DNA from 2 places in the Pseudomonas sp. NCHU5216 genome. Region 1 is predicted to be linked to the other one. Evidence: predicted binding sites of a transcription regulator. Region 1 holds the regulator's gene; the other holds the start of a gene.
The links. Region 1 encodes FliA, which starts transcription of late flagellar genes. Its sites were predicted from a motif close to CTAAAGTTTNNNNNNNNNNNGCCGNTAA; they were not measured.

Region 2: ACSVIK_RS24790 (methyl-accepting chemotaxis protein) is a predicted target of FliA. The motif match lies at 3,355-3,382, and genes of this name have one in related genera.

Annotation. Positions count from the first base shown of each region.
Region 1 is NZ_JBQLIX010000031.1:47,402-52,744, reverse strand. It holds gene flhA (flagellar biosynthesis protein FlhA) at 1-262, shown strand, start outside; gene flhF (flagellar biosynthesis protein FlhF) at 274-1,587, shown strand; gene fleN (flagellar synthesis regulator FleN) at 1,678-2,508, shown strand; gene fliA (RNA polymerase sigma factor FliA) at 2,505-3,251, shown strand; gene ACSVIK_RS19245 (chemotaxis response regulator CheY) at 3,352-3,726, shown strand; gene ACSVIK_RS19240 (protein phosphatase CheZ) at 3,746-4,534, shown strand; gene ACSVIK_RS19235 (chemotaxis protein CheA) at 4,546-5,343, shown strand, end outside.
Region 2 is NZ_JBQLIX010000061.1:8,200-13,542, forward strand. It holds gene ACSVIK_RS24775 (hypothetical protein) at 69-473, opposite strand; gene ACSVIK_RS24780 (hypothetical protein) at 559-1,062, opposite strand; gene ACSVIK_RS24785 (hypothetical protein) at 1,134-1,463, opposite strand; gene ACSVIK_RS24790 (methyl-accepting chemotaxis protein) at 1,758-3,323, opposite strand; gene acnA (aconitate hydratase AcnA) at 3,508-5,343, opposite strand, start outside.

The sequences.
Region 1 (5,343 bases):
TATGCAGAAGGCCGGTCAGGGCAGTGAGGATGGCATCCTCCTCGAACCTGGCATGGCCGACAAGCTGCAGCGTTCCCTGGTGGATGCGGCGCAGCGCCAGGAAATGCTCGGCAAACCGGTGATCCTGCTGGTGGCCGGCCCGATCCGGGCGATGCTGTCGCGCTTCGCGCGGCTGGCAGTACCCAGCATCCACGTGCTGGCTTATCAGGAAATTCCGGACAACAAGCAGGTCACCATAGTCGCCACTGTGGGCCAGAACTGAGGTAAAGGGTCATGCAGGTCAAACGCTTCTTCGCTGCCGATATGCGAACCGCCATGAAACTGGTGCGCGATGAGCTGGGCGCCGACGCTGCCATCATCGGCAACCGCCGCGTGGCCGGTGGCGTCGAGCTGACCGCTGCGCTGGACTATCAGGTCACGCCTACGCCAGTGCGGCCGAATCCGGCCCTGGAGGCCGAGCTGCGCAAGACCCAGGCACGCATCGCCAACGCCCAGGCCGAGCTGGCCACCCGTAGCGAAGAAGATGCCCTGAAAGACCGTCAACTTTTTGCCAATGACTCGCTGGTGGCGCCGGAGTTGCCGGTCACTCCGGTCAAGCCGCAGCGCCCGCTGGCGGAGAAGCCTGCACCTGCTCCGAGTGTCGATCCGCGCGCGCTGGACGCCATGCGCTTCGAGCTGCACGGCCTGCGTGAGCTGATCGAAGTGCAACTGGGCAGCATCGCCTGGGGACAGATGCAGAACCGTCGCCCACAGCAGGCCAACCTGTGGCGCCGCCTGCAACGCATGGGCCTGTCGGCCGACCTGGCGCAACTGCTGCTCGAGCGTGTGAACACCATCAACGAGCCGCGCCAGGCCTGGCGCATGATGCTGGCGCACCTGGCTCATGCCATCAAGACGCCCAAGGTCGAGCCATTGGAAGAGGGCGGGGTGATCGCCCTGGTCGGCCCGGCCGGCATGGGCAAGACCACCACGTTGGCCAAGCTGGCGGCGCGCTACGTGCTCAAGCATGGCGCCCAGCAGGTCGCCCTGGTGAGCATGGACAGTTACCGCATCGGTGCGCAGGAGCAGCTCAAGACCCTCGGGCGCATCCTTGGCGTCTCGGTGACTCAGGTCGACCCAGGGCAGTCTCTGCTGCAAGCCCTGGCGCCTGTGGCGAAGAAACGCGTGGTGCTGATCGATACCGCCGGCCTGCCAAGCAATGACCCGGCCCTGCGCCTGCAGCTCGAGAGCCTGGCCGCACGCGGGTTGAAGGCGAAAAATTATCTGGTTCTGGCTGCTACCAGTCAAAACCAAGTGCTGAAAGCGGCCTACCATAGTTATAAGCGCTGCGGTCTTGCCGGCTGCATACTGACCAAGCTGGACGAGGCGGCGAGCCTGGGCGAGGTTTTGGGCCTGGCCATAGGCCAGCGTCTGCCGGTAGCCTATGTCACTGATGGGCCACGTATTCCGGATGATCTGCAGGTGCCGCGTAGCCATCAGTTGGTCAGCCGCGCCGTGAGCCTGCAAGCCGCCGAAGAGCCGAGCGAGGATGCCATGGCGCAATTGTTCGCCGGTCTTTATCAAGGAACCGCGCGGCGAGTCGGCTGACGCGCTAAAGTGTTGCAAGCCCTGCGTTTTTTTCTGCAGGGACTAACGGCCGCTAGGCCAAGTCGAAGTTAGACAAGGTGTGTAGAGAACATGGGTATGCATCCCGTACAGGTGATCGCGGTGACCGGCGGCAAGGGTGGCGTCGGCAAGACCAACGTGTCGGTGAATCTGTCCATGGCCCTGGCCGATCTCGGTCGCCGAGTCATGCTCATGGACGCCGACCTGGGTCTGGCCAATGTCGACGTGTTGCTGGGGCTGACCCCCAAGCGCACCTTGGCCGACGTGATCGCCGGTGAGTGCGAGCTGCGTGAAGTGCTGCTGCAAGGGCCTGGTGGCATCCGCATCGTGCCGGCAGCGTCCGGTACGCAGAGCATGGTCAACCTGTCACCGATGCAGCATGCCGGCCTGATCCAGGCCTTCAGCGACATCAGCGAGAACCTCGACGTGCTGGTGATCGATACCGCTGCCGGCATCGGCGATGCGGTGGTCAGCTTCGTTCGCGCGGCTCAGGAGATTCTCGTCGTCGTGTGCGACGAGCCCACCTCGATCACCGACGCCTACGCCCTGATCAAGCTGCTCAACCGTGACCATGGCATCAGCCGTTTCCGCGTTCTGGCCAACATGGCGCACAGTCCGCAGGAAGGTCGCAATCTCTTTGCTAAGCTGACCAAGGTGACGGATCGTTTTCTCGATGTCGCCTTGCAGTACGTCGGTGCCGTGCCCTACGACGAATGCGTACGCAAGGCGGTGCAGAAACAACGCGCCGTCTACGAGGCCTTTCCACGCTCCAAGTGTGCGCTGGCGTTCAAGGCGATCGCGCAGAAGGTCGATACCTGGCCCTTGCCAGCCAACCCGCGCGGTCATCTGGAGTTCTTCGTCGAGCGCCTGGTGAAACAACCGACTGCAGATTCGGCCGTATGACAGCAGCCTCTGGACTTCGTATGTACAACAAGGCTCAGGCGCAGGATTCCCAGTATCAGTTGATCGAGCGCTACGCGCCGCTGGTCAAGCGCATCGCCTATCACCTGTTGGCGCGCTTGCCGTCCAGCGTTCAGGTCGACGACCTGATTCAGGCCGGCATGATCGGCCTGCTCGAAGCCTCACGCAAATACGACTCCAGCAAGGGCGCCAGTTTCGAGACGTTCGCCGGTATTCGCATCCGTGGCGCCATGCTCGACGAGGTGCGCAAGGGCGATTGGGCACCGCGTTCGGTGCACCGCAACAGCCGCATGGTCAGCGATGCGATCCGCGCCGTGGAGGCCAGAACGGGGCGAGACGCTAAAGATCATGAGGTTGCGGCCGAACTCCAATTGAGTCTGGAAGATTACTACGGCATCCTTGGCGACACTTTGGGCAGCCGCCTGTTCAGTTTCGACGACCTGCTGCAGGACGGCGAACACGGCGGGTTGCATGAAGAAGCCGGGCACACCCACCTCGAACCTTCGCGGGATCTCGAAGATGAACGTTTCCAGGCGGCTTTGGCCAACGCCATTGCCGGCTTGCCGGAGCGTGAACGTCTGGTGCTGGCGCTGTATTACGATGAAGAACTGAACCTGAAGGAAATCGGTGAAGTGCTTGGCGTCAGTGAGTCGCGAGTCAGTCAGATTCATAGTCAGTGTGCGGCGCGTTTGCGCTCGCGCCTGATGGAATGGCGGGCGGGTTGAGGCAGAAGCAACGATATTGCTGGGCCGGTTTCACGATTAGAAGGCGTATCTGCAAGCGCAATACGTTTGGGACTGTACGGAGGTCGACTTGGACAAGAACATGAAAATCCTCATCGTTGACGATTTCTCGACGATGCGACGGATCATCAAGAACCTCTTGCGTGATTTGGGCTTTACCAACACGGCGGAGGCTGATGACGGTACGTCGGCGTTGCCCATGCTGCAAAGCGGCAGCTTCGACTTTCTGGTGACCGACTGGAACATGCCCGGCATGACCGGCATCGACCTGCTGCGCGCGGTGCGCGCCGACGAGCGCCTCAAGCACCTGCCGGTGTTGATGGTCACGGCCGAGGCCAAGCGTGACCAGATCATCGAAGCCGCTCAGGCCGGTGTGAACGGCTACGTGGTCAAACCCTTCACCGCCCAGGTGCTGAAGGAAAAGATCGAGAAGATCTTCGAGCGGGTCAACGGCTGATGTCGGCCGCGAGGGTGCTATGGAACACGATGATTCCACACTGGGCGAACTCGAGTCGTCCCTGAAGAAAAATGCCCGTGAATTGGTCGATAGCCTCGAAAGAGGCAACTTCGGCAATGCGGTGCAACTGATCAACGAACTGAACAAGGTTCGTGACCGTGGCTTGTATCACGAAGTCGGCAAGCTGACCCGCGAACTGCACAATGCCATCGTCAATTTCCAGCTCGATCCGCGCATGCCGCACGCCAAGGAGCTGTCGCAGATCGCCGACGCCACCGAGCGCCTGAATTACGTGGTCACCATGACCGAGCGGGCGGCCAACCGCACCATGGATCTGGTCGAACAGAGCGCGCCGCTGGTCAATGACCTGGCCGATGAAGCGCAGAGCCTGGGGGCCGAGTGGGGCCGCTTCATGCGCCGTGAAATCGGTGCCGATGGTTTCCGTGAGCTGGCCAAGCGCATCGAGCTGTTCCTCGCGCGCAGCGAGCGCGATGGCAACAAGTTGTCCGGCCATCTCAACGACATCCTGCTGGCGCAGGACTATCAGGATCTCACCGGTCAGGTGATCAAGCGTGTCACCCAGCTCGTCACCGAGGTCGAGAGCAATCTGCTCAAGCTGGTACTGATGGCCAGCTCGGTGGATCGCTTCGCCGGCATCGAGCATGACCACGAAGTACTGCGTGCCGAACAACAGAAACAAAAAGCGCCATCTCATGGTGAAGGTCCGCAGATTCATGCCGATAAGCGTGATGATGTCGCCTCCAGTCAGGACGATGTCGACGACCTGCTGTCCAGTCTTGGATTCTAAGGAGCACCCCCATGAGCTTCGGCGCCGATGAAGAGATTCTCCAGGACTTCCTGGTAGAGGCCGGAGAGATTCTCGAGCAGTTGTCCGAGCAGTTGGTCGAACTGGAAAGTCGACCGGATGACATGAGCCTGCTCAATGCCATCTTCCGTGGCTTCCACACCGTCAAGGGTGGCGCGGGCTTCCTCCAGCTCCATGAGCTGGTGGAGTGCTGCCACATTGCCGAGAACGTCTTCGACATCATGCGCAAGGGCGAGCGCCGCGTTGATGCCGAGCTGATGGACGTGGTGCTGGCCGCGCTGGATGCGGTCAACGGCATGTTCAACCAGGTACGCGAGCGTACCGAGCTGACCCCAGCCTCGCCCGAGCTGCTGGCGGCGCTGGCGCGTCTGGCCGAGCCGGCCGGTGCCGAGCAGGCGGCCAGCCCCGCGCCGGTGGCCGAAGAGGTTGCGCAGCCGGAACCAGAGCCTGAGCCCGAGCCTGTTGCCGCGGCGCCTGCCTCTTCCGATATCACAGACAGCGAATTCGCCCAGTTGCTCGATGCCCTGGGCGACGAGGCGGCCGCCGAGTCGCCGGCAGCTGCTTCCAGTGCCAGCGATGAAATCACCGATGACGAGTTCGAGTCGCTGCTCGATCAGTTGCACGGCAAGGGCCAGTTCTCCGCACCGGCAGCCGCAACTGCGCCAGCCGCCGCGGCTGCCAGTGCGCCGGCAAGCGAGCCTGCCGGTGACGAAATCACCGACGATGAGTTCGAGGCGCTGCTCGATCAGTTGCACGGCAAGGGGCAGTTCGCTGCGCCAGCCGCACCGGCC
Region 2 (5,343 bases), on a different contig from region 1:
TAGAGCAACGCGAAACCCATTGAATCATCCCCGGGTTTCGCTGTGCTCTACCCAGGCTACTTGCTGGTTCAGTTGGACAGAACGCTCTGAACTGTGCTGATGATGAACTTGGCGAAAGACTCGCTCGCAATCTTGGCCTCTAGAAAATCGGGAGCTTTGACGCTCCTATTTTCTCCGGAGGTTCTGTTGACCAAGTTTGCGTAGAGCACCTGCGGATCGCTCGGACTCCAGGGCTCTGCGTAATACAAGCGAAGCGCCCATTGTTCCGGGCGCCTGCTCCTCATTTTGTTTGCACCGATGAATACACCCCAGCTTAGGCGAGAGGATTCGTGACCAACACCAAGCCTATTTCGGTTGCTTGCATCAGTCACGTCGAGTTCGGCTCCACTTAGCACATCCAAGCTTTCGGTAATCGCCATGTCGAGTTTGGCTTCAAAGCTTTGAAAGATTCGCTCAGTGTCTGAACCGTACATAGAGATGCCTAACGTTTGGTTAAAAGGCGGGCTTTAGCCTGTCCCGAGTGGGCGAGGCGAACGGATGGAACCAATTGCTGGAGAGTTACTTGAAAAATTCATTATTTGGTGTTGTTGTTATTTTGATTAAGTTGTTTGGTTTGGCCTTTATTTCTGTAATTACGGGGGCGCCGCTGTGACAGTCACTCTCAAAGCTTCCGGTGTAGATGGGGTTGTTATTTTTGATTATTTTTACCGATGCTGTTGCTTGGGCTCCACAGTGACCTAATATATTGGTGTTTCCAGGTTGGCCGGAGATAACTAATACATATGTCCCATCGGAAAGCTTACAGCTTCGCTCAATGCTTTTAATGCCTGTAACATAGGTGCCTTTGGTGTCGTCCTGTATTTCTAGCAAACTCCACGGATTCCACTCGTTTTCACCCGCCTTGGCGAGTAGAGCCTCACCCTCTTCATTGTAAGCGCCAAGATAAGAGATCAGCAGAGCATCTGCGGCTTGATTACATTCATATCGAGCAAGCGTATGGAACCAGTCAGCTAGCGCGGGTAAAATAATAAATAGTGTCATGAGTGGTATGAAGTAGCGCATTATTCTCGTAGGTCTCCAACGTTTGGTTAAGGAGCGGGCCTTAATCCGTCCCAGTGAGCGAGACGCTATTGTTAGAGGCTTTTCTCAAGCTCGCCATTCATTCTGTATTCAACGCCATCTTCAAACCATTTTCCTGATATTTCCAAGAATGGATCTTCAAATTTTATTAATACTTCAATAGGGCTTTCGTAAGCCTCGTACCCTTCATATTGGAACTTGCCTAGTCCTGAGTATTTTTGAGGCGAACGCTCGTTGGCAATGCAGTGCCCTGTAAATTTACAGCCGTCTTTTACACCTAAAAAATCGAAGCTGATTTTCCCTGCTGAGATAACGCAGCGAGGAATTTGGTATATCCAAAGATTGGCTTCACTGGCGACATCAATTTCTCCGCTGAATTTCATGGGGCAATCCTCTGGTTATAAATAGACACCAGCTAGTGCATAACATGCATCTGTTTTTTGGGGGATAACCTTCCTGGCCATTCTCGGAGTCTTTCTCTAGTTCGCGGGAGTCAGCGAGGCGGTGGGGTGTTTGGCAGGTTATACACCATGTCGGATAACTGCTGGCAATTGGCAATTACGCGAAGGACGGCACGGTTCGGAAGGGAGTAGGGAATATCGCGAGCAAGCTCGCTCCTACAAAAGCAGGGCGGGGAGCAGGGAAGGCGCAGCGGTTAGTCGCTGCGCCTCTTGTTTTCAGCGATTGAACCGCTCCACCAGCGCATACTGCCCCTGCGCCGTGCCTGTCAGGGCCTGGCTGAGTTCGGCGGTGCTTTGCGCTTCGCCGGCGGTCTGGTCGGCCAGTTGGGCGATGGTGGTGATGTTCTGGTTGATCTCATCGGCCACGGCGCTCTGCTCTTCGGCGGCAGCGGCGATCTGGTTGGCCATGTCGGTGATATTGGCCACGGCGTCGCTGATGCCAGCCAGGGCCTGATCAGCCTTCAATACGCGCTCTACGCCTTCTTCGGCCTGCTTGCGGCCGATTTCCATGGTCATCACCGCTTCTTCGGCGGTGCGTTGCAACTTGGCGATCAGGCCGTGAATCTGCCCAGTAGATTCGGCGGTGCGCTGGGCCAGCGAGCGTACTTCGTCGGCTACCACGGCGAAGCCACGGCCCATCTCACCGGCGCGGGCGGCTTCGATGGCGGCGTTGAGGGCGAGCAGGTTGGTCTGGTCGGCGATGCCTTTGATCACATCGACCACGCTGCCAATCTCGTTACTGTCCTGGGCCAGGCGGGTGACGGTTTCGCCGGTGTCGCCCACCGATTGCGACAGGCGTTGGATGGCCTCGCGGGTTTCCGTGGCGATGTCGCGGCCTTCACCGGTCAGGCGGTTGGCTTCCTGGGTGGCGATGGCGGCGCGGGCGACGTTGCTGGCCACTTCCAGGGTGGTGGCAGCCATTTCGTTGACGGCGGTGGCCACCTGCTCGGTTTCGTGGCGCTGACGTTCCAGGCCCGCAGAGCTGTTGTGCGCCAGCCTGTCGGCCTCACGGGCTTGCTGGTTGAGCTGTTCGGCGGTGTCTTGCAGGCGGGTGAGGCAGGTTTTCAGGCGCGCGTCCTGGCTGAGCATGGCCATTTCCAGGCGCGCTTCGGCACCCCGGCTGTCGGTGTACATGCGCGCGATCAGCGGGTCGGAGGTGGTCTGCTCGGCGATGCGCAACAGGCGCTTGATGCCTCGGGTCTGCCAGGCGATGCCGGCCAGGCCGAGCGGCACGGACAGGCAGGCGGCAAGAATGAAGCCCCAGTTGCTGCCCATCCAGTGGCCGATGAGGAAGCCGATCTGGCTGACCAGAATGAAAGGCATCCAGGCCTGGACGATGGGCAACCACTGGTTGCTGGCCGGAACGGCCGATTTGCCAGCGTTGATCCGGGCGTACAGCGTTTCGGCGCGGCGCACCTGCTCGGCGCTCGGCTTGACCCGCACGGACTCGTAGCCGACTACCTTGTCCCCTTCGGTGATGGGGGTGACGTAGGCATTGACCCAGTAATGGTCGCCGTTCTTGCAGCGGTTCTTGACGATGCCCATCCACGGGCGACCACTCTTGAGAGTCGTCCACATGTGGTCGAACACGGCGGGCGGCACGTCCGGGTGGCGCACGATGTTGTGCGGTGCACGTTGCAGCTCGTCACGGGAGAAGCCGCTGATCTCGACGAAGGCGTCGTTGCAATAGGTAATCTGACCTTTTAGGTCGGTGGTGGAGATCAGGCGTTGCTGGGCGGGAAAGGTTTTTTCGCGCTGGGTGACCGGCTGATTGTTACGCATGGGCAATTGTCCGTCATCGTTATGCCTCTCTGAGTCGGCCGGCGAGCGGCGAAGTTGAGGGGCAGGATCCATTTTTACCGAGTGTAATAGGTTTTCGATGACGTCATGTTTTTGTCGCGACCGCAGCCAGCCTAGCTGCGACGGAGGAAGGAGCCCTGCCACGCGAGGTGGCAGGGCGGGTGCATCAGTTGCCGATCATCTGCCGCAGCACGTAATGCAGGATGCCGCCGGCCTTGAAGTATTGAACCTCGTTGAGAGTGTCGATGCGGCACAGCACTTCGGCCTTCTCCTGTTGGCCATCTTCGCGGGTGACGATCAGGGTCAGTGGCATCTGCGGGCGCAGTTCCACGCCTTCCAGGCCCTCGATGGCCAGCACTTCCTTGCCGGTGAGATTCAGGCTATTGCGGTCGGTGCCGGGCTTGAACTGCAGCGGCAGCACGCCCATGCCCACCAGGTTAGAGCGGTGGATACGCTCGAAGCTTTCGGCGATCACCGCTTTGACCCCCAGCAGGTTGGTGCCCTTGGCCGCCCAGTCGCGGCTGGAGCCGGTGCCGTATTCCTTGCCGGCGACGATCAACAGCGGCGTGCCTTCGGCCTGGTAGCGCATGGCGGCGTCGTAGATCGCCAGCTTCTCGCCGCTCGGCACGTGCAGGGTGTTGCCGCCTTCCTCGCCGCCAAGCATCTCGTTGCGGATGCGGATGTTGGCGAAGGTGCCGCGCATCATCACTTCGTGGTTACCGCGGCGTGAGCCGTAGGAGTTGAAGTCGGCCTTGTCCACACCATGCTCGCTCAGGTAGCGCCCGGCCGGGCTGTCGGCCTTGATGTTACCGGCCGGGGAGATGTGGTCGGTGGTTACCGAGTCGCCGAGCAGGGCGAGGATGCGCGCCTCGCGTATATCGGTGATGCGCGGCGGGTCGCCAGCGATATTCTCGAAGAACGGCGGATGCTGGATGTAGGTGGAGTCGCCTTGCCAGGCATAGGTGTCGGCCTTGGGTACCTCGATGGCCTGCCATTTCGCGTCGCCAGCGAAGACTTCGGCGTATTCCTTGCGGAACATGGCGGTGTCGACCTGGGCGATGGCCTGGGCGATCTCGCTCTGGGTCGGCCAGATGTCCTTGAGGTACACCGGCTGGCCATCCTTGCCGGTGCCGAGGGCATCCTGGGTCAGGTCGAGGCGCACGCTGCCGGCCAGGGCGTAGGCCACCACCAGGGGTGGCGAGGCCAACCAGTTGGTCTTCACCAGCGGGTGCACGCGGCCCTCGAAGTTGCGATTACCGGAGAGCACCGAGGCGACGGTGAGGTCGGCCTCGGCGATGGCCTTCTCGATGGGCTCGCGCAGTGGCCCGGAGTTGCCGATGCAGGTGGTGCAGCCGTAGCCCACCAGGTCGAAGCCGAGCTTTTCCAGATAGGGCGTCAGGCCGGCGGCGTCGAAGTATTCGGTGACCACCTTGGAGCCGGGTGCCAGTGAGCTCTTGACCCAGGGCTGACGCTGCAGGCCTTTTTCCACCGCCTTCTTGGCCAGCAGGCCGGCGGCCATCATCACGCTGGGGTTGGAGGTGTTGGTGCAGGAGGTGATGGCGGCGATGACCACTGCGCCGTCCTGCAGGCGATGGGTGTGGCCATCGTCCTCATAGTCGATGCCGCCGCTCTGCTGGTCGCCGCCCACGGCAGTACCGCCGCCGCCTTCACTGAGCATGCGGCCTTCTTCCTTGGCGGCCGGTTTGAGCTGCAGACCGACGAAATCGTCGAAGGCCTGGTGAACCTGGCCTAGCGAGACGCGATCCTGCGGGCGCTTGGGGCCGGCCAGGCTGGCTTCGACGCTGCCCAGATCCAGGCTCAGGCTGTCGGTGAACAGCGGCTCGGCGCCGGCTTCGCGCCACAGGCCCTGGGCCTTGCTGTAGGCCTCGACCAGTTGCACGGTGGCTTCCGGGCGGCCGGACAGGCGCAGGTAGCCGAGGGTGATCTCGTCCACCGGGAAGAAGCCGCAGGTGGCGCCGTATTCCGGGGCCATGTTGGCGAT